Terriglobus albidus: one gene and its partner. Each later gene encodes a partner of the first gene's protein in a complex. Links are inferred from orthologs where the notes say so. Each region holds a gene or a part of one and is shown on either strand. Other genes may lie near its edges. The genes, in order: trxA and FTW19_RS07110.

Region 1 (10,908 bases):
CAAACGCAGCAGCTTCGCCTGAACGGCGGATGAGGTATCGCCAACCTCATCCAGAAACAGCGTTCCACGAGCGGCTGATTCCAACGATTCTTCAATGGTTGTGGCAGGGTCGTAGACCAGAAAAGGCTCATTCGCGGCAGGGCTGAGTTGATGCAGGGTACGCGCAGCAAGCTCTTTGCCAACGCCGGTTTCACCCGTCAACAAAATGGTGCGGAAGTGTGGCCCGATACGCTCGAGCTGTAATCTCAGCCGTTCCATTGCTGGACTGCTGCCAAGCGTCTCGAAGAACCCGGGCTGGGGAATGTATTCCATAACAGACATGGCTCACTTTCTCCATCGGCGAATCCAATGGAAAAGTGAGCCATGTCTGTAACAAAAGAGTTTTCTAAACTTACGCTGTGGTCTTGGCGCAGTAGGTATCGAAAGCCCGCTGCAGCTCCTGGGCGATAGCGGGAGCAGTCGATGTCTCGATCGCCGAGCGCTGCATCAGGTACACCAACTGTCCATCACGCAGAATAGCGATCGACGGCGAGGTCGGCGGATGTCCGCCAAAGTAGCCGCGCGCCTTCTCGGTGGCTTCGCGGTCCTGACCGGCAAAGACAGTAATGGACTGGTCCGGGAGTGTGGGATTCGACAGGGCCATGCGAACGCCGGGACGCATCTTACCGGCGGCGCAGCCACAGATCGAATTCACTACCACCATGGTGGTGCCAGGCTTGGCCAGGGCTGCGTCCACTTCGGCCGCGGTGCGAGCCTCTCCGATGCCTGCGCGGGTTAACTCCTCGCGCATGGGGATGACCATGATCTCTGGGTACATTATTCGGATTTCCTCCAGGTTCCATTGTAAATGGTCTAGGGCTCGACCGGTTCCTGCTCCAGACGAATGCCAAAGCGGGCTTCCACAGCGGCCTGCAAATGGTCGCGGAGGGCCAGAATCTCGGCCGCCGTGGCTCCGCCACGGTTGGTGAGGGCCAATGCATGCTTGGTGGAGAGGCCAGCCTGGCCGAGAGTAAAGCCTTTGTGAAAGCCGCTGGCTTCCAGAAGCCACGCAGCCGAGAGCTTCACCCCTCCGGGAGCAGGCCAGTGAGGCACGCTTGCACGGCCGTCGGCGATCGCTTCGTAGACCGCTGGTGGAACCACGGGATTCTTGAAGAAAGATCCAGCGGATTGGGTATCCGCGTCGCCGGGAATCAAGACCATGCCTTTGGTTGCGCGAATCTTCCGGACCTTGGTCGCAACCTCCATTAGCGAAGGAGTTTCACTCCGGAGAAACGCGCGCTGCAGATCGGCATAGGCCAGCGACGGAGCGCCGCCGGGCAATAGCCGGAAGCTCACCGCGGTAACGATATACCGGTCGATGTCCTCATGGTTGAAGCGAGAACGACGATAGGCAAAGCCACATTCTGCATTGGTAAACGTGAGCGGCGTGAGAGTTGCCCGATCGATAGTGCGAACCTGGGTGATGGTCTGCGCCACCTCCTGCCCATAGGCGCCCACATTCTGGACTGGCGTGCCACCAACGGTCCCGGGAATTCCTGCGAGGCACTCAATGCCTTGCAGGTTCCGCTCAGCGGAAAGCTGTACCAGGGCATCCCACTCTTCTCCCGCGGCTGCTGTCAACGTGTGGCCCTGCTGCGCGATCCCCTTCAGCGCAATCCGAATCACCAGGCCATCGAAGCCGCTGTCATGTACAAGCAGATTGGAACCGCCTCCCAGGACAAAGACCGGAATACGCTCTTCCCGGGCGAAACGCAGCGCATCAAGGATCTCGGTTTCGCCTCCTGCCTCGACGAAGAGACGAGCTGCACCGCCGACCTTCAACGTGGTGTAGGGTGCGAGCGGAATGTTCTGCTGGATACGCACGGACAGACTACAGAGTAAAGGTTCGTGACCCATCAAGGCTGCGCAAGAGCTGAAGGCGTTCCTCGGCAAGCACCTCCTGCGCCGGGCCCTGAGCGACGATGCGTCCCTCATGAAGCTTGATCACTTCCGCCTCCAGAAGAAGCGCTTCAGTAACGTCATGCGTGACGGAGAGGACAGGGAGTCTGTGTTCGCGCGTCCATTGTTTGAGCGCGAGCAGAAGCTCATCGCGCAACGCCTGCTCCAGACCGGTAAAAGGTTCATCCAGCAGCACCAGGCGCGAGTACCTGGGCATCAGAGCGCGGGCTACGCTGACGCGTTGTGCCTGGCCACCGGAGAGCTGTGCCGGGTAGCGACCCAGCAGATCGCCAATACGGAACAGGCGAACCAGATCCTGAAACCGTTCGGCATGGAGCTCCTGTTCCCGCTTGGAGTCTCCTGTCGGGAGTTCTCTGCCGAACTCGAGATTCGCCTTGACGGACATATGTGGAAACAGCGCAGCCTTCTGCGAAGCGAGAGGGATATGCCGTTTCCAGGCAGGTGGGCCTCCGCGTAATCCGGCGATGCTGCGAAGGATGGTCGACTTGCCGGAGCCTGACGGCCCGAAGAGCACCGTCCAGGGCGAGCGCAAAGCCACGGTGACGTCGATCGTGATGGAGTCCAGCTTCGCGGTGATGTGTTCGTGCAGCAATGGCTCAGACAAGGCGCGTGCTCCTTTGTCCGGCTCGCCAGTGCACAAGCAACAGCGAGACAAACGAAAAGGCCAGCAGCAGAAGAGCCGTGCGATTGGCTGCGGCGAAGTTGAAATCGGCAACCTGATCGTAGAGCGCGATGGAGAGAGTCCGCGTTGCGCCCGGAATATTGCCGCCCAGCATCAACACAACTCCGAATTCGCCGACTGTATGGGTAAAGGCCAGAATCCCCGCGGTCAGCAGCGATGGACGTATCAGCGGCATGGTAACCCGCACAAAGACAACGGAGGGCCGTGCACCCAGCGTCGCTGCCGCTTCCCGCAGCTCCGGCCCGATCCCCATCATGCCGCTTACCAGAGGCTGTACGGCAAAGGGAAGGCTGTACAGCAGGGAACCTATCAGTAGCCCGGTAAAAGAGAAAGCAAGCGGATGTCCGAGAGTCGTTGTGATCACGCGTCCGACTGCGGTTGTGGGGCCAAGCAGCACCAGGAGGTAAAAGCCCAGCACGGTCGGCGGCAGTACCAATGGCAGAGCAACCAACGCCTGCGCCAGCGGACGCAAACGGCTTTGTCCGTAGGCCAGCCATGCTGCCAGCGGGAGTCCAAGGCAAAGCAGAATGGCGGTCGTGGTGAGGGCCAGGCGAAATGTCAGCCACAGAGCGTCGAGATCCATCGATGAAGGACAGTGTACCGGGGACTCTGTGGCTGGCCGGACTCACTTCACCGGCGTGAGCCCCAGGTCCGGAAGGTGCGGCTGAACCTCGCTCGAGAGAAACCAGTTCAGGAAGGCGTGTGCCGCATCGCGTTGCGCCGAGCTGCGCAATACGACTGCTGTCTGCGTGATGGGGTTATAGCTGGAGAACGGGAACAGCACGAACGTCCCCGACTGTTTGAACTTCGGGGAGACCGCCAGTGTCTTCGAGATGATGGCAAGCTCGGCATTCCCGGTGAAGGCAAACTGGCCGGCCTGGCCTACGTTTTCAGCGCGCACAAGGTGATCCTTGACCCTGTCCTGGAGTTTGAGGGCTTTCAAGGCCTCCACTGCCGCACGGCCATACGGTGCGTGCTCCGGGTCGGCGATGGCCAGGGACTTGAGATCGGATGATTCCAGCGCCGACAGTTGGAGAGGGGTGAAGGGAGAGCCATTCCGTGTCCATAAAACCAGGGTCCCCTTGGCATAGGGAATCGGGCTGCCCGTATCTGCCAGGTTGGCTGCGACAACCTTCTCCGGAAAGTAGAAATCGGCACCCATGAACACGTCGAAGGGGCCTCCAGGACCTGCGGAGATGATCTGGCTGGCCAGGATGGAAGAGGCTGCATAGGAAACCAGCAGGTGGACGTTGGCCTTCTTCTCATAGATTGGCCCCACGGCCTCAAGCACCGGCTGTAGATCGGCTGCCGCCGCAATCCGCAACTCTACCGGTTTTGTTTGCCCGAATGCTGGGGGAATCAGGAGTAAGAGGAGCAGCGCTTTGAGCATGGCAGAAAGTTTACGGTACCCTAGAGATACCGATGAAAGAGAAGTCACACGAGCTTAGATGCACAGGGTGCGGTGCGCGCATTGCCGGTACGGATGCGACCTCCAACTTTCGCTGTGCCCAGTGCGGTGAGCTGTATGAAGTGGTTTACCCGTGGTCGTCCGATGGCGCCAACCTTCCTAATGCGGGCGCGCTCCGCTGGCTGTGGCAGGAACGTCGCTCTTCCACCCTCCCCATCGACCAGAGTGGTGTCTGGCGTTTCCGTGACCTGCTGCCGATTCTTGACGATCCATCCCATGCCGTGACCCTGCGTGAGGGCAATACGCCCTTGTATGAGCTCCCTCGCTGCGGGAAGATTGCCGGCGTGGACTGGCTGTTGGCCAAGCACCAGGGTATGAATCCAACGGGCAGCTTCAAAGATACCGGTATGACCGCCGCTCTGTCGGTCGCTGCTGAACGGGGCTTCAAGGTGGTCGCGTGCGCTTCTACTGGAAATACGTCAGCCGCCATGGCAGCCTATGCCGCACGCGCCGGCCTGACCAGCATTGTATTTATTCCCGAGGGCAAAATCGCCTGGGGCAAGCTGTCGCAGTCTATGGACTATGGCGCATTGACCATCCAGCTCAAGAGCGATTTCGACGGCTGCGTCCGGGTTCTGAATGACCTGGTCAAGCGTCTGCCGATCTACATGCTCAATTCGGTGAACCCCTATCGCCTCGAAGGCCAGAAGACGCCCGCTCTCGAGATGGTGGAGCAGATGGACTGGCAGGTGCCGGAGCACGTGATCGTCCCCGGTGGCAACCTGGCCAATAGCTCCGCGCTCGGCAAGGGATTCGAAGAGATGAAGCGCCTGGGCCTCATCAGCCGTGTTCCGAAGATCTCAGTGATCCAGGCCCACGGTGCAAATCCGCTCTATCGCGCAATGCAGGCGAGTGGCGGGGAACAGCTGGAGCCGGTTGTTGCCGATACCCGGGCAACCGCAATTCGCATCGGCAATCCGGCAAGCTGGAAGAAGGCCGTGCGGATTATCCGCGCTACCGGTGGATGGGTGGAAGAGGTCTCCGAGCAGGAGATCGCCCAGGCCAAGGCCGAGATTGGCGCTGAAGGGATCGGTTGTGAGCCGGCCTCCGCCGTGACCCTGGCGGGCCTGAAGAAGCTTACCCGGGACGGGCGTATTGGACGCGAGGAGCGGGTTGTCCTGCTGCTGACCGGCCACACCCTGAAGGATCCCGAGTACACCATCGATTTTCATCGTGGAACTCTGTTTTCGGACCAGGAGGCTTCTTCGTTACGGAAGCCCCCGATCGTGCTGGAAGCTCGGACCGACGCGGTTCTCAAGGCGCTCGAGAGCAGCATTCAGTTATGACCGTATCTGTAAGAGTCCCGGCAAGTTCTGCCAACCTCGGACCGGGGTTCGACGCCCTCGGTATGGCGCTGGCCATGTATCTGGAAGTCGATGCGGAGATCTCCGAACGGACCTGCGTAGCCGCTTCGGGCCGGGATGCGCATCTGTGTGGGCGGCTCGAGAATAACCTGATCCTCGAAACAATTGGCGACCTTCTGCGGGCCTCGGGGCGCCCTGTTCCAGGCCTCAAGCTGACGCTTCGGAACGACATCCCGTTAGGGCGTGGTTGCGGCTCATCAGCGGCGGCCATTGTGGCTGCGGTGCTTCTGGCCAATGAGATCGGTGGATTGGGTTGGAACGAAGCCCGTCTACTGCGGGAAGTCACCCGGATTGAGGGACATCCTGACAACGTCGCAGCGGCATTGTTGGGTGGGGTTGTGGCATCGGCCATGCAGGCGGATGGGGAAGTAGCAGCGGTTAAAATCGCTGCTCCTGCGGACTGGCAGTTTCTGCTGGCCATTCCAGGCAGCTCGCTCTCGACGGCAAAAGCGCGTGGCATGCTGCCGGCGGAGTACTCAAAAGCCGACGCCATCTTTAACGTGCAGCGCAGTGCGCTTCTGATGGGCGCCTTCGCCGCAGGCCGGGGCGACCTGCTGCGGCTGGCCATGCAGGACAGAATGCACCAGCCGTACCGTATGGAGGCCTGCCCCCTGCTCAAGGCCCTACTGCCCCTGTCTGGAGTGAATGGGGTATTGGGTGTCGCACTCAGCGGCGCCGGGCCGTCGGTCCTGCTGGTGCTGGACAAGAATACCGATCCGGAAGAAGTGATAGCGCGGGCAAGACTGCGCAGCGAAGATCCCGAGCTCGAGGTCGTTCTCACCTGTGCGGCTGAGGGCGCCAGTACTTCTCAGAGGTAACCTATTACTCCCAGTTACCGAAGATTGCTTTACAAGTTTTCATCTCACCAATACTGTCATCTCGTGGGCAGTTCTGGGGGAGGGCTGCTCCGGCGCCCGTTGATCTTTATAGATCCGGGCGCTTCTCCTTTTAAGCTGAAAAATAAGAAGGTTTCCCGGCCGGATAGGGGGCTGTGAATCGCGGCGCTGATTCCAGCATCCTATAATGGCGGAGAGAAAAGGGAGGAACGATGGCAAACGTAACAGATGTAAGCGATGCGACATTTGAGAGCGAGGTGCTGCAGTCGCAGCAACCCGTAATGGTTGATTTTTGGGCCGCATGGTGTGGTCCTTGTCGAGCGCTTGCTCCCATCGTTGATGAAGTGGCCACTACTTACAACGGACAGTTGAAGGTAATGAAGATGAATGTGGACCAGAATGCACAAACGCCTGCACGTTACGGCATTCGCGGCATCCCGGCACTGTTAATCTTCAAGGACGGCAAGGTCGCCGAGCAGATTGTCGGTTACGTGCCGAAGGACACCATCGACAAGAGCGTGACCAAGGTCCTGGCCTAAGCCACTTCCAATAAGGTTGCTAAGAGCCCGCTGTGAAGGCGGGCTCTTTTGCGTTTAAGCGATTGGCTTTTTTTGCGCTTTACTTGGGGCTCTAGAAGTAATGCGCCAGATGCGGGAAGGCGGGGAGTTGCAGAAACGCCTGGCTCGATGGAGGCGGAAGCAGCTCTTCGTGCTCCAGCATCCAGGTATTGTCGTGCGGAATGAAGATGGCATTCAAGCCCGCCTCAAGAGCAGGGTTGACGTCGCTCTTGGGTGAGTTCCCAATCATCCATGTGGAGGCTGCTTCGCAACAATGGCGATCGCGCAATGTCAAGTAGGCTTCGCTGTGTTTTTCAGGTAGAACTTCGATCTCATGAAAATACGGCTTCAGGCCGGAGCGTTCCAGCTTGTCGCGCTGTTCCCAATCGTCGCCTTTGGTGACAAGAATGATGCGATGGCGTGTCGTCAGCGTAGATAAAGTATCGGCAACGCCGGGTAGGAGTTCAATCTCCTGAGTTGCAATGGCGTCGGCAAAGCTGGAGATCTGTTCGTGCGTCTGCTGAGAGACGGGTTCCGGAGAGAGCTGTTCAAAGCAGTTCACCAAGGACTGCCGGAAGCTCTTCAAGCCATAGCCGCGTTGGCGGATGGTCTCGCGCTCGCACGCATTCAGGTGATGGCGTATCTCATCAGGGCTGTACGCGTGATGGTTGAGCAGTGAGATGAAGCTTACGATGGCCCGTTCGAAGTAGATGTTGTTCTCCCAAAGGGTGTCATCGGCGTCGATCAGCAGCGTCTGGCCCAGTGGCACGCGTTGTACGAAGGTATCGGGCATACGCCTTTCATTGTATCGGCGGAAAGTGAGAGGAAAAGCTGTTCGCCACCCGGCACAGACGGGGTATGATGGACGCACTTTCACACAAGTTAGTTTGGTGGTTTCTGCCGAAAGTGCCGCGGATTGCGATGTTCTGGATATGAGTTTTGAGACAGGAAGTTTTATTGGCCCGTATCAGATACTCGGGTCCCTCGGACGCGGCGGCATGGGTTCGGTGTTCCGTGCTTTGGATACCCGTCTTCATCGCGAAGTCGCGTTGAAGGTGCTGCATGAAGACCTCTCCATGCCGGAGATGCATGAACGTTTCCTCCGCGAAGCGCGTGCCGCGTCGGCGCTGAACCATCCGAATATTCGTACCATCTTCGACATTGGGGACCACAACGGCGATCCCTACATGGTGATGGAGCTGCTCGATGGTGAGACGTTGCGCGACTCCATCGACCGTGGCCCTATGCCCGTGGCAGAGGTGTTGGCTTACGGCATTGAGGTTGCTGAGGCGCTGGCTGCGGCGCATGCCAAAAATATCGTCCACCGCGATATCAAGCCCGCAAATGTTTTCCTGGTTCCACGTCCCAGCGGTGCCTGGCAGGCAAAGGTTCTGGATTTCGGTCTGGCTAAGATCGAGCGTCTGACCGGGCATTCGCAACACACGCAGGACCTGACGGTCACAGGATCAACGGTCGGTACCGTTGCGTATATGTCTCCCGAGCAGGCGCGCGGGGAACAGCTGGATACGCGATCCGATCTCTTTTCGTTAGGCGTGGTTCTGTATGAGATGGCGACAGGATGTGTGCCCTTTGATGGGGCGACCAGCGCCGTGATCTTCGTCAATATCCTGAGCCACGATCCGCCGGCGATGAAGAGCTTCGGAGCGAATGTTCCCAGGGACCTGGAAAAGGTCATCCTGAAGCTGCTGGCGAAAGACCGTAAGAACCGGTACCAAAGTGCCGGGGATGTCGCCGCGGCGCTTGAGGAGATTCGGGACGGAGGCAAGAAGGCTCCGTGGATGCAGCGCAACAAGGCACCAGTCAATGATCCAGGCGATCCCCGGTCGGTCGACAGGCGGATTCGCCGGACATCGAGCCCACCCGTACCAGGCGGCAGGCGGGAGAACGATCTTCCGGAGCGAGCTTCGCAGCCATTCATTCCTCCGTCAAAGATGGGCGTCCCGGCGTCGCCGGAGCAGGCACGTACCTCTGGTCCGGCCGATGCAACGGAGATCAATATTCCGGCGGCGGGCTGGCGTCCTCCAGCTCCCCATTCGTCACAAACCTCCTCCCATCATGCAGAAGACAAAACGGCAGCCGTCGCGGTGGCCTCAGGACAGAGGTCAGCACAACGGCGGGCAGCGTCGGGCTCGGGTGTTGTAGCCGCACGGCCACGTGCCGGGTACGAGAGCAATGTTGAGGCCGAGCCGGAGAAGAAGGGCAGTAAGATGCTGCTGTTCGTGGCTATCGCGGTCTTAGTGATTGTTGCCGGAGCGTTTGCATTCTTCAGGTTCCGCAATAAGAGCGTGGTCTCCGATGTCATGACTCCAGGGCAGGCGGTGATGGTGACCGCCATTCAAAACGACACTGGTGACAGCACTCTGGATGACTGGGTTGCATCGGCTGTCGCGATGGAGCTGTCGCAATCTCCGTCGATCGCCTATCGCGGCCCTGAATCCTTCCGCGCCCAGCTCAGCGGGGACGGCACTGTGAGTCAGCCCGTGGATGAGGTAACAGCGCGGCAGGTCGCGACTAACTCCGGTGTTCCGGTCTTCCTCTTTGGCAGGATCTCCAGCGGCGGAGCCGGCTATGACATTGAGCTGACGCTTCACGAAACTGCTTCGAATCGTACGTTGGCAACGTTCACCGATAGGGCTGTCAGCAAAGAACAGATCGGTGTCACCTTGGATCGCCTGGCCCAACCGCTGCGTGCAGCTCTAGGAGAGTCGAACGCTGACATCCAAAAGACGAGTGTTTCATTCAACAGCCTGGCCAGCTCCTCACAGGAAGCCTTGCGGGAATACGCCCGCGGCGAGATCGCACTCAGCCTGTGGCAACCGGCGCTGGCGATGCAGGCCTATGAACGTGCGGTCGCCGCCGATCCGGCATTTGTGCAGCCGGCGTTGAAGCTGGCGCTGTTGTATGAAGCTGTCGGCGCACACGATGCAGCCGGCACGGCGGCAAGTTCTGCCGCCGCGAACGCAGCCAAGAGCGGGCAGCGCCTGGCTGCGTTGTCAGCACTGGCCCAGGAGCTCTTCGTCTCCGGCAACCTGCCGAAGGCATCCGAACTTGCAAAGGCGTATCTCACGGCCTTTGCAAGCGACCCTGATGGCTTCCGCCTGCAGGCGGTTGTGGATCGAAAGATGGGACGCTGGGCAGAAGCCGGGCAGGCCGCTCAGGGGGGCCTGAAACTGAACCCGGGAGACGGCAGCCTGTATCGGGAGGCGGAAGTCGCAATGACGGCACAGAACCGTTATGAGGCGGCTCTGAAACTGGAACGTCAGGCGGTGAAGGTGGGGTCGAAGCACAACGATCAGGAGTTGCTGGCGGCCTATCTTCAAGGGAAGGACGACCTTCTCGCCGCACAGATTGAGCTGGCCAGGCAGCACCCTGATGCGTTGACCGTGGCTCCAGCCTATGCAACCTATCTGGATAACACTGGAAGATTACAGGCCGGAGCAGCCGTATGGCGCCAGGCGATTACCTCGGTATCCCAGAATCCGAAGTTGGCGGCCGTTGCGGCGACCTTTGCCGGGCAGGCCGCGCTGAATCGAGCTCTGCTCTCTGACTGTGTTGGCGCGAAGGCATTTCTTCCTGTCACAACATCGATCGCTCCCAGAGCGGCGTACTACGCGGGCCTGGCAGCGGCGATGTGCGGTGATGAAGCAGCAGCGCAACAGCATCTCAGCGCATTGAACAGCCAGCAGGGAACGGCGGCGAAGGAGTATTTCGCGCCTGTGGTTACGGCGGCGATTCAGTTGAAGACGGGCCAGCCCGAGGCTGCGCTCGAGTTGTTATCGAAGGCTAAGGCCTATGACACGATAACCATCGGAGCCTACCTGCGCGGCCTGGCACAGGTTGCGACCGGTAAGCCTCAGGTCGCGCTTATCGATCACCAGGTTCAGTTGCAGCATCACGGCCAGTCGCTGCTCACGGGCGGTACGGTCTATCCAGCGGCGCAGATCGGCCTGGCACATGCCTACGATGCCATGGGAGATCACAACAACGCCGCAATGGCTTACAAAGCATTTGCGACGCTCTG
Region 2 (11,010 bases), 2.4 Mb from region 1 along the record:
CGGATCGACAGCCGGCTCAGCCGTGGCGTTGATGGCGGCCGTCGCCTTGTCGGCGATGCCTTCCTTCTTCGCCTTGCCGTCGGAGGCAGAGACGTTCAGCGGCTGCGATCCCTTCGATCCGTCGCGATAGATGGCCACGGCCTTCAGGCCCTGACGCCAGCTCTCGATGTAAGCCTCGGCGATATCGTCCACCGTCGCATCGTGCGGCAGGTTCACCGTCTTCGAGATTGCCCCTGAAAGGAAGGGCTGCGTCGCCGACATCATCTTGATGTGGCCCATGTAGTGGATGGAACGCGTGCCCTTAGCCGGCTTGAACGAGCAGTCAAACACCGCCAGATGCTCCGGCTTGATGCCGGGCGCGCCTTCGATGGTGCCGGTGGAATCGATGTAGCTGACGATCGAGTTCACCTGGTCGTTGTCGTAGCCGAGCTTGAACAGAGCCGACGGAACCGTGTTGTTCACGATCTTGATCATGCCGCCGCCGACCAGCTTCTTGTACTTCACCAGAGCCAGGTCGGGCTCAATGCCGGTGGTGTCGCAGTCCATCATGAAGCCAATGGTTCCGGTCGGGGCAAGCACCGTCACCTGGGAGTTGCGGTAGCCGAACTTCTCACCGTGGGCCAGAGCGCCATCCCACGAGTCCTTGCTCGCCTCAATCAGCTCATCGAGCTGCGGAGCAACGAAGCCCTCTTCCGAGGTCTTCGACGTACCGATCTCATTCACGCTGGCGCGGTGCAGACGGATCACATCCAGGAACGGTTCGCGATTGACGTAGTAGCCCGGGCAGGCGCCGCCCTCACGGGTGGCGGACTGCGTCAGCGGAGTCGCGGCAGCCAGAGGCTGGCACAGCTCAGCCACACGGGACGACTGCCAGTAGGCATCGCCGCACATGATGGCGGTAAGCGTCGCGGCAAAGTCGCGGCCGGCGTCGGAGTCATACGGCAGGCCGAAGGCCATCAGCAGAGCACCCAGGTTGGCATAGCCCAGACCCAGCGGACGGTAGTCGTGCGAGTTCTTCGCGATCGCCTCAGTCGGATAACCGGAGTTGTCAACCAGGATCTCCATCGCCGTGATCACCGTGCGGATAGCCGCGCGGTAGGCCTGAATATCAAACTGCCCGCCCGGCGTGAGGAACTTCAACAGGTTGAAGCTGGCCAGGTTGCAGGCCGAGTCATCCAGGAACATGTACTCCGAGCAGGGGTTCGACGCATTGATGCGCGCCGTGTTCTTGCTGGTGTGCCACCGGTTGATGGTGGTGTCGTACTGCATGCCCGGATCGCCGCACTGCCAGGTCGCCTCGGCAATCTTGGTCATGATGTCGCGGGCACGGTACTCCTTGACCGGCTTGCGGTCCTTCACGGTCAGCGTGGTGAACTGGGCATCGCGCTCCACCGCGTGCATGAACTCATCGGTTACACGCACCGAATTGTTCGCGTTCTGGAAGAAGATCGAGGAGTAAGCCTCGGAGTCTGGACCCGAGCCGTCATAGCCGGCCTGCACCAGCGTCCAGGCCTTGGCCTCTTCCTTCTGCTTGCACTCGATGAAGTCGATGATGTCCGGGTGCTCCACGTTCAGGATCACCATCTTGGCCGCGCGCCGGGTCTTGCCGCCGGACTTGATGACGCCGGCAAAGGCGTCAAAACCACGCATGAAGCTCAGCGGGCCGGAGGCGGTGCCGCCGCCTGAAAGGGTCTCCATAGAACCACGGATGGCCGACAGATTCGATCCCGTGCCCGATCCCCACTTGAAGAGCATGCCTTCGGTTTTGGCCAGCGTCAGGATGGAGTCCAGCGAATCATTCACGGCGTTGATAAAGCAGGCCGAGCACTGCGGCTTGCGGTAGCCGGTCACGGAAAACTCAATGGCGCAGGTGTGCGCATTCCAGTGCCAGTTCTGCGCGTCGGAGTTCGGCTCCAGCCGATCGCAGCCGACGTTGAACCACACCGGCGAATTGAAGGCGGCTTTCTGCTGAATCAGCAGGTGCGCCAGGTCGTCATGGAAGACAGCCGCGTCTTCATCGGTGGCAAAGTAGCCGTCTTTCTTTCCCCAGTCACGGATCGTCTCCGCTACGCGGCTTACCAGTTGACGCACGCCGGTCTCACGCTCCGGAGTTCCGAGCTGGCCGTGCAGATACTTGCTGGCAACGATGTTGGTCGCCGTCATCGACCAGTCCGAAGGAACCTCGACGTCCTTCTGCTCGAAGATCGTCTTGCCCTTGAAGTCCTGGATCACGGCATCGCGCTTCTCCCAGACAACTTCGTCGTAGGGGCTGACGCCGGGCCTGGAGAAATAGCGCTGCCAGGTCAGCCCGGGGGCAGACTTGGTGGAAGATTTGGTTGCAACGGGAGCCGAGGCGGCGACAGAGTCAGCGACAGCAGCGGCCTTACGATTTTCAGCCATAGGGGAACTCCTAGGAGACGTTTTAGATGTACTTGTACAGATCTTCGGACTTACGCGCTTCCGTTATTTCTTAGCGACTTGCCGGGGCCCCTGAAGAGGAAGCAGTTGTGAAAGTAACGCTGTCTGTAGGGCATGTCAACCGGCTTATACAATCTATTGTAGTTGCTTTGTGAATACCCCGCGAATCGCGGCCCGAAACAGGCCGAGGCTCAAAATCAGCCCAAATTCGCTGTGGAAGTCCTCAAAAAGCCACGCCAGAAGCGAAGTTTACAGTCCGGTTAACACCGCACTCGGCTGAGATTACGCCTGTTCCGCCTTCGGAAAAGGGGTCATTTGGGTGGAAAAGTGGCCTGATGCCCGTACGCGGGTGCCCCGGGTCCCGTTTCTGGGACCTGGGTATTCGCGCGAAAGCGCGAACCGCAGTTTGTTTGTCGTTTCGTAACGCTCAGGTCCCCGGCCAGCTTTGCTAGCTGGGGTGAAGAGTAGCGGAGAAATCTGCTTCTCTACCCTAACCGTATAAGCGCCCTACTGATGCACCTCAGCCCGCCGTAGCAACCGCCACAGCGCCACACCCACCGGCGGGCACAGGCTCACAATCCACAAGGTCGCCGAGTAGTGTTTCTGATCGAACAGACGGCCCAGCCAGGGCAGCAACAACCCCGTCAGCAGCGCCCAGCTCGAGATCGAAAATCCGGCCAGAAAGGCCGCATTCTGCTTCGGTTGCACGCTGGCGCCATCTGCCAGAGCAAAGACTACAAAGCCTCCGGCAAAGAACATCTCCAGGAAGAAGAGCGTCAACACTACCGGCACCGAGGTAAACATCGGCACCACCGTGATCAGGAAGCTGGCCACCATCAGGAAGAGAAAGACACCGAACGGCCGCGAGGTGGTCCGGCGGCGACGCAGGTCGCTCAGCCGGCCGAAGACCAGGTAGCCCACCTCCCAGCCCGCCGGAGGTACCCACAGCATGTGCCCCAAAGACGCCTGCGAGACGTGGAGCACCCTCGAAAGGTACAAGGGCGTCGCATACAGTCCGAAGGCCAGGGGAGCCGCTCCAAGGCCATAAATTGCCGCCGTAGCAAAGAGATCGCGGTTCCAGCGGGCGACGAGCCTACCCGCCTCCTCCACCGGCTGTACATGCTTCGGCGGATAGATTCCGGCGATACGCAGGCCGAGCCACAGCACCAGCCACAACGCTCCGACGACGGCGGTAAAGACAAATGCAGCGCGCCAGCCGTAATGGATTGCCAGCGGCGTAACGATCAGCGGCGTCAGCGCCGCGCCAAGGGAGCCTCCGCTGTAGGCCAGAGCCAGGCCGAACGACCGCTGTTCTGCCGGAAGTGTTTCACTCACCGTCTTCAGGCCCGCCGGGAAAGTCGCTCCCTCACCGAATCCAAGCACGCCGCGGAAAACGCTCATCGTCAGCAGGCCGGTCATCATGGCATGGCTTCCCGAAGCCAGCGACCACAGACCAACGGCCGCAAAGCAGGTCCAGAACAGGCCCCTGCGGTCCATCACCCATCCCCAGATGGGGTTTGCCGCCATGTAGCAGAGCGAGAAGACCAGGATCGCCTCGCCGTACTGCTGCGCTGAGAGATGCAGGTCGGCAAGAATGGTCGGCGACAGGATCGACAACACGCTGCGGTCGACATAGGAGATAAACGACAGCAGCAGCATGGCGATGGCAGGCAGCCAGCGGCGCACGGGACTGGAAGGGCGCACCGGGCTGGAAGCGGGAGCGGGGGCAGCCACACTGGAAATCCCAGGGCTGAGGGTCGTTACACTGTCGGGCACGAGATAACTTTATAGGAAGCTATGACACTCGACGACGAGATCCGGATCATTACCGAGCAGGAAGCCGCTCTGCAGTTCTCCACCTTCAACGCCGACACAGCCTGGGAGCTGGGCAGCCGCCTGCGCACCCTGGTCGTGAAAGACAGCCGTCCTACCGCTTTCGGCATCTGGATGGGCGGTCAGACTCTCTTCTACGCCGCGACGCCCAACGTCGCTCCGGGCAACGAAGATTGGGTGCGCCGCAAGCGCAACACCGTCGTCCGCTTTGCTAAGTCCAGCTTCCGCGTCGGCAAGGAACTGGCCAGACAGAACACGACCCTTGAAGTGCGCCAGGGACTCACGCTCGCCGAGTACGCCGCGCACGGAGGCGGATTCCCTCTTACCCTCCGCGGCTCAGGATGCCTGGGAGCCATCGTCCTCAGCGGCCTGACGCAGCCGGAAGATCATGAAATCGTCGTAACCGCTATCGCCGACCAACTCGGCGTCACTGTCCCCCGCCTCGAAATATAGAGGCCCCATACCGCATGACGAATTGATGTACCGGGTGCCCCGGGTCCCGTTTCTGGGACCTGGGAGTTCGCGCAAAGCGCGAATTGTTTTGCCTTTACTCCACGGCACGCGCCGGAACCGGCGCACCTTCCAGCGTGACAAACTTCTGCGGAGAGCAACAGGCCATCTCCAGATGCCGCAGGTCCGCCTGCATCTTCCTGTCATCTTCCAACGCCCGCAGGGCCGCGCTTAGCGCTTTCCGAAGATCCTTCTCTTCAGGCCAGGCGATGCTGTAGTGCACCCACTTACCCTCTTTGCGAGTCGCCACCATGCCCGCACTTCGCAGATACGCCAGATGCCGCGAGATCTTCGGTTGCGGCTCGTTGAGAATCTCAACGAAATAGCAGACGCAAACCTCACGCCCGTTCAGAAGATTAAGGATGCGCAGACGCGTCGGGTCAGAGAGCGCGGTAAAGATCTGCGCCAGTTGCTCCGTTCTGCCTCTCGCCGTCATGCCAAATTCATTATATCCGCCTTGACAGATATGTCCAAACCAGATACATCTGCTTAAGCAGATATGTAGGGAGGAACCGATGGATACCACCTCTGCCGTGAAGGACAAGTACGGCGCGCTTGCGCGTGCCGTTAAGCAAAATGAGCCCGCGTGCTGTGATCCGCTGATGCAGTGCTGCGACCCTATCACCCGCAACCTCTACAGCTCCGACCAGCACGGCATTCTGCCGGAAAAGGCCGTCCTGGCTTCCCTCGGCTGCGGCAATCCCACGGCATTGATCGACCTCCGACCGGGTGAGACCGTCCTTGATCTCGGTTCGGGTGGAGGTATTGATGTATTGCTTTCAGCGCAACGCGTCGGCCCCACCGGCAAAGCCTATGGCCTCGACATGACAGACGAGATGCTGGAGCTCGCCCGCGAGAATCAGCAGAAGGCAGGCGTCACGAATGTCGAGTTCCTGAAGGGCCACATTGAAGCGATTCCACTTCCTGACGCGAGCGTAGACGTCATCATCTCCAACTGCGTGATCAATCTCTCCAGCGATAAGGACCGTGTATTGCGCGAGGCCTTCCGCGTGCTCAAACCCGGCGGCCGCCTTGCTGTCAGCGACGTTGTCGTTCGTGGACACGTCCCTGATGAGATCCGGCAGAGCATGCTGCTCTGGGTAGGCTGCATCGCCGGAGCTCTGGAAGAGCAGGAGTATCGCGGGAAGCTCGCCGCTGCAGGCTTCACCGGCATCGACCTCGAAATCACACGCGTCTATCGCATCGAAGACGCTCGCCACTTCCTCACCGAAGCCGGTGTCGATGTGGACTCCATCGCCTCGCAGGTGGAAGACAAATTTGTCAGCGCCTTCGTGCGTGCCACCAAACCAACGGAAGTACACGCATGATCAACGTTCTCTTTCTGTGCACAGGAAACTCTGCGCGCTCCATCCTTGCCGAGGCGCTTTTGAACCATCGTGGAGCGGGCCGTTTCCGCGCCTTCAGCGCCGGCAGCCAGCCGGCCGGCCTGGTGCGCGAGGGCGCGCTACGCCAGCTCCGGAAGGAAGGCATCGCCACCAAGGGTCTGCGCAGCAAGAGCTGGGACGAGTTCGCACAGCCCGGCGGGCCGCAGATGGACATCATTCTCACCGTTTGCGACAACGCTGCAGCGGAGCCCTGTCCCTTCTGGCCCGGCCATCCCGCAACCGCGCACTGGGGTCTTCCCGATCCCGCAGCAGTAGAAGGCGGTGAAGAGGCTATTGCGCACGCTTATGTGGAAGCCTTCGACACGCTCGATCGGCGCATCCACCGTCTGCTCGACCTGAAGACCATTACACCTGAAGCTCTATCCGAAGCAGGTTCTTTGTGAACACAACTCTCGGCCGCCGCGCCGTTTCAGAATTTCTCAGTATCACTCTTCTGCTGGCCGTTGTTGTCGGCTCCGGAATCATGGGTCAGAGGCTGGATCAGGGCAATGAGGCGATAGCGCTCCTCGCCAACTCATTGGCTACAGGCGCAGGTCTGGTTGCCCTGATCCTCACCTTTGGCGATCTCTCGTCTCACATGAATCCGGTCGTCACCATGGCAGCGGTCCTCGATCGCTCACTGCCACGCAGAGAGGCTGCACTCTACGTCCTCGCACAGGCCGCAGGCGCCTGCTGTGGCGTTGTTCTGGCGCATGCCATCTTCGGCCAGTCTCTGCTGCAGCACGGAACCCATATCCGCAGTGGACCAGCATTACTGCTCTCGGAGTTCGTAGCCACCTTCGGTCTTCTGATGGTCGTGCTCAGCTGCTCTCGCGTCCGCCCGGCAGCAGTTCCCTATGCCGTCGGCGCATACATCACCGCCGCGTACTGGTTCACTTCATCGACATCCTTTGCCAACCCCGCAGTAACGCTTGCCCGCTGCCTGACCGACACCTTCGCCTCAATCCGTCCGGCCGATGTTCTTCCCTTCATCGTTGCTCAGGTGCTGGGAGCACTGGCGGCTATCGGCGTGCAGCAGTGGCTCTTTCAATCCTCTGCGCCGGTGTCCTCCACCACTTCTCAAGAAGAAGTCATGGTTTCAAACACATAGCCGGCATTAATCGCTATCTCCATATCAGATCGCAACCTCTTCCCAGCTTTCGTGTCATCTTCAGGATGCCGCTGTTCCCCTGGCGGCACTCGGCAACACACGACAGAGGTGACACCGATGCGACCGATGCTTTGGGCTGCTGTTCTGGCAACAGCGGCGACGATCTCCGTTGGGCAGGAGCCCTCCGGTACCAACACCCAACCCACTCAGGAACAGACTCCATCCACGCAACAACCGGCGCCCCAGCCATCTGCCGCTGGACAGTCGCCGTCTTCGCAGCAAAGTCCGGTCACTGCCCAGCAGCAGAACGGCGCCTATACCATTCAGCGCAATGCACGCCTGGTGATTCTCGACGCTGTCGTTGTCGACGGCAAAGGCAACCCCATCCCGGGCCTGAAAAAGGAAGACTTTTCTGTCTCCGAGATGGGCGAACCGCAGACGGTGCTGAACTTCGAGCAGGCAGGCGCGACCATTCCGCCGCCCTCCGTCACCATTAACTCGACCGGTGAGCTTGATAAGCTGACGCCGCGCGCGCCTGTGAACATCATCGTTCTCGACGAGTTCAATACGCGCTTTGAAGACATGGCCTTCGCGCGCTACTCGCTAAAGAAGTTCCTGGAGAAGCAGCCGGACAAGCTCGAAGTTCCCACGATGCTGCTCGCGGTCGATTTACAGCACTTCACCGTGTTGAAGGACTACACCCAGGATAAGCAGGCTATCCTGCAGTCCCTGGATAAACACTTCGTCGCGTATCCATGGCAGACACACAACTACTCCTGGATCGGCGAACGTTACGCTACCGCCTTCATCACCCTGCGCCGCGTCGCGCAAGCCACCACCGGTCACTTCGGCCACAAGAATATGATCTGGGTCGGCCGTGGCTTCCCGCCCTTCAACTTCGTCAATGCCCCGGTCGATCAGCAGCACCGCGTGGATAACGCGATCCAGGACGCGGTCAACACACTACGAGATGCGCGGATCACTCTCTACACCATCGATCCGGCAGGTGTGATGGTAGATCCCGGCAAGTATGGCAACGCCGCTGCGTTCAACGATCCGCTGGGCGGCAACTACCAGTTCTCCGCTCTGGCAAAGGCAACCGGTGGGGCCGCGCTCTATGGCCGCAATGATGTCGACACCGAGATTGGCACCGCCATCAAAGACGGCGCGACCTTCTATACCCTCACCTACCGGCCGACCGATAGCTCGCGTGACATGCAGAAGTTCCGCAAGATCGTGGTCACCGTCAACTATCCGGGAGCAAAGGTCCTCACCCGCGAGGGCTACTACCTCTCCTACGGTCCGGGCCGCGTCGATCCTACCAATCCCTCGCGCCGACTGGTCTCAGACCTTGTGGCTGCAGAAAACAGCCAGATGGTCTACGACGGCATTCCTGTGACGCTGGAAAAAGATTCGACCGAGTCCAACACGTACCTGCTACACGTGGATGCACGCGGTGTCGCCTGGAACTATGCCACCGATACAGAGCCGCGTCACGCTGAACTCATCCTGATGTGTACGCAGTTCGACAAGAAAGGCAAAGAGATTGACCGTGACGCTCGCAGCATGAAGATCTCAGCCGGAAGCGATGTTCCACCCACCGGTCCTCTGGTGCGCCCACTCAATCTGCGTTACCACATGAAACGCAACGACAAAGCTGTGCGCGTCCGCTTCACATTGCGTATGGCCGCGACAGGACGCATTGGAACCGCTGACGCTGAGCTCAATTGAATCAATGAATGATTGAATAAGTGAATAACGATTGCGCTATTGGAGCGGAGCGGCATTCTTCAATGATTCAATCATTCACTTATTCAATTTGCATTTGTTCCCAGCCACCGCGACAGCTCGCTCTGCTGACTCTTGCGCAGGGCGATGCATGCATCGATCGACTCCAGCGATTTCTTCAGCGTGCGTTCAGAGGCGTCGACCTTATGCTCGGCGAAGAAGTGCTCCACCTGCGTGCGCTCATCCTGGGTGCAGAAACTCCCGACAGCTGAAACGATGCGTGCACCGGAGCTCTCTGTCAGCGTCGCCTGCACCTGCTTCCAGTTCTCCTGAATGAAAGCCCACGTCTGTGCATGCGTCTCCGGACGCGAGAGCAGAATCGCTAATAGCACCCAGCTATCCTGCGTCCGCACCTCGCCGGAGATGGCGTACTTCAACGTCGCCTCCACCAGCGCCGGATTCGTGAAGCGAGCCAGCGTGTGCAGAAAGTCAGTCTTCAAGCCTGGATCTCTCACGATCTGCGAGGCCTTCCGTATCTTCTCGTAGAGCGATGGATCTCCGTTACGTGCTGCGATGGCCAGTGCGGTGCCGGTCATCGCTGGATCGATCGAGAGCTTGCCACGGAAGAGCTGATCCATGAAACCGTTTGCCTCGGCAATGATCTCTTTGTCACCGGCAAAGCCCAGCAGACCAAAGAGCGTGGCCCGCAGGCTCTGTTTCTCAAAGCTGTCGTGCTTCGATGGTTTGCCCAGCGCATCGTAGACCGGACGATACTGCATGCAGATCCAGGCCTGTAGCCGTGCGCGATCCTCGTCCGAGACAATGCGGGCATCGACACCCAAGATGCCGCCGGCGGCCGTCTCCAGAACCGCAGCACTGTCATCTTTCTTCACCATGCGCAGCAGGTTCAGGTAATCACTCAGCTGGATCAGCCCCGCCCGCATCAAAGCCTCACGCTCTCCCAGGAACAACATTCGCTCCGCCGGAGAGAAGCGCGTCTCCAGTAATTGCAGAATGCTGCTGTACTGCTGCTGCGAATAAGTCGCGCGATAGTAGCCGGTAGCTCCGGAGTTTGCGAAGAAGAACGGCGACGGGATTGTGTTATTCGCGCCATCCGGCTCCATCACACGACAGAGATCGGCGGCGACACCTTTCAGGCAAGTCGGAACGTCCCACCTCTGAACCTGCTCCGCCAGCGCCGCACGCATCGTCAGTGGAGAGAGATAGAAGCGGCTCCGCGGTGCATCCATTGCCTTGTCGGTAAAACGTAGCAGCGGAACGCCAGGCTGGTTGATGAAGCTCTCCATGATGCGATCGACCGGCTGGTGGCTCACCTCTGTCTGTGCCGTCCAGAAGTCTTCCGCAGTGGCATTGCCATAGAGATGCGCGGCCAGATAGTTGTGAACTCCCTGGCGAAAGACCTCGGGACCAACGTAGTGCTCCACCATGGCGAGGACAGCGCCAGCTTTGCCGTAGGCGATGCCATCGAACATCTCGTTGATTTCATCGGGAGTATTCGCCGTAGCACGGATGGGCCGTGTCGCGGAGTCTGAATCATAGTTGAGTGTCTCGTTCAGCTCGGCCGCGCGCTCCTGCTGCATGTTCCACTCCGGATGCCACGCCGCCAGCGGCTTCTTCTCCATCCAGGTGGCGAAGCCTTCGTTGAGCCACAGGTTGTCCCACCACTGCATGGTCACCATGTCACCAAACCATTGGTGCGCCATCTCATGCGCGACCACCTCGGCAACATTCTTCTTCGCCGGCACGGAGCCGTTCTTTGAGTCCACCAGGAGATCGGTCTCGCGATAGGTGATGCAGCCGAAGTTCTCCATGGCGCCCGCTTCGAAGTCCGGCAGCGCGACCATGTCGAGCTTTGGCATCGGATACGGAATGCCGAAGTACTGGTTGTAGTAGTGCAGGATGTACTGAGCCGCATCCACCGCATACTTCGTGTACTTCACCTTGTCGGGCGTGGAGCACGCACGGATGGGCACACCGTCTGCCCTCCCGGTAGAACATGCGAAC

What was found.
Region 2: the proteins of trxA (region 1) and FTW19_RS07110 are in contact, whole or in part, in an NMR structure (PDB 2IPA), measured with the Bacillus subtilis proteins. The link is inferred for Terriglobus albidus from one-to-one orthologs.

What each region holds. Positions count from the first base shown.
Region 1 is NZ_CP042806.1:4,156,066-4,166,973, reverse strand. The notes cover bases 5,332-8,184. They hold trxA (thioredoxin), read left to right. Parts: upstream 5,332-6,521; coding sequence 6,522-6,848; downstream 6,849-8,184. Other genes in these bases: FTW19_RS16465 (protein kinase domain-containing protein), read left to right, coding at 7,799-8,184; FTW19_RS16470 (HAD family hydrolase), read right to left, coding at 6,940-7,659; thrB (homoserine kinase), read left to right, coding at 5,392-6,291; thrC (threonine synthase), read left to right, coding at 5,332-5,395. Also shown: FTW19_RS16515 (sigma 54-interacting transcriptional regulator), read right to left, coding at 1-321; FTW19_RS16510 (BrxA/BrxB family bacilliredoxin), read right to left, coding at 392-817; FTW19_RS16505 (UDP-N-acetylmuramate dehydrogenase), read right to left, coding at 853-1,863; FTW19_RS16500 (ATP-binding cassette domain-containing protein), read right to left, coding at 1,871-2,563; modB (molybdate ABC transporter permease subunit), read right to left, coding at 2,556-3,224; modA (molybdate ABC transporter substrate-binding protein), read right to left, coding at 3,267-4,031; more of thrC, read left to right, coding at 4,064-5,331; more of FTW19_RS16465, read left to right, coding at 8,185-10,908. UniProt on the Bacillus subtilis protein: Participates in various redox reactions through the reversible oxidation of its active center dithiol to a disulfide and catalyzes dithiol-disulfide exchange reactions.
Region 2 is NZ_CP042806.1:1,762,541-1,773,550, reverse strand. Bases 4,863-7,817 are described here. They hold FTW19_RS07110 (arsenate reductase ArsC), read left to right. Parts: upstream 4,863-6,085; coding sequence 6,086-6,550; downstream 6,551-7,817. Other genes in these bases: FTW19_RS07100 (VWA domain-containing protein), read left to right, coding at 7,375-7,817; FTW19_RS07105 (aquaporin), read left to right, coding at 6,547-7,257; FTW19_RS07115 (arsenite methyltransferase), read left to right, coding at 5,277-6,089; FTW19_RS07120 (ArsR/SmtB family transcription factor), read right to left, coding at 4,863-5,197. Also shown: FTW19_RS07135 (vitamin B12-dependent ribonucleotide reductase), read right to left, coding at 1-2,400; FTW19_RS07130 (MFS transporter), read right to left, coding at 2,926-4,152; FTW19_RS07125 (heme-degrading domain-containing protein), read left to right, coding at 4,216-4,704; more of FTW19_RS07120, read right to left, coding at 4,799-4,862; more of FTW19_RS07100, read left to right, coding at 7,818-8,988; FTW19_RS07095 (M1 family metallopeptidase), read right to left, coding at 9,072-11,010. UniProt on the Bacillus subtilis protein: Catalyzes the reduction of arsenate [As(V)] to arsenite [As(III)]. In vitro, can dephosphorylate para-nitrophenyl phosphate (pNPP).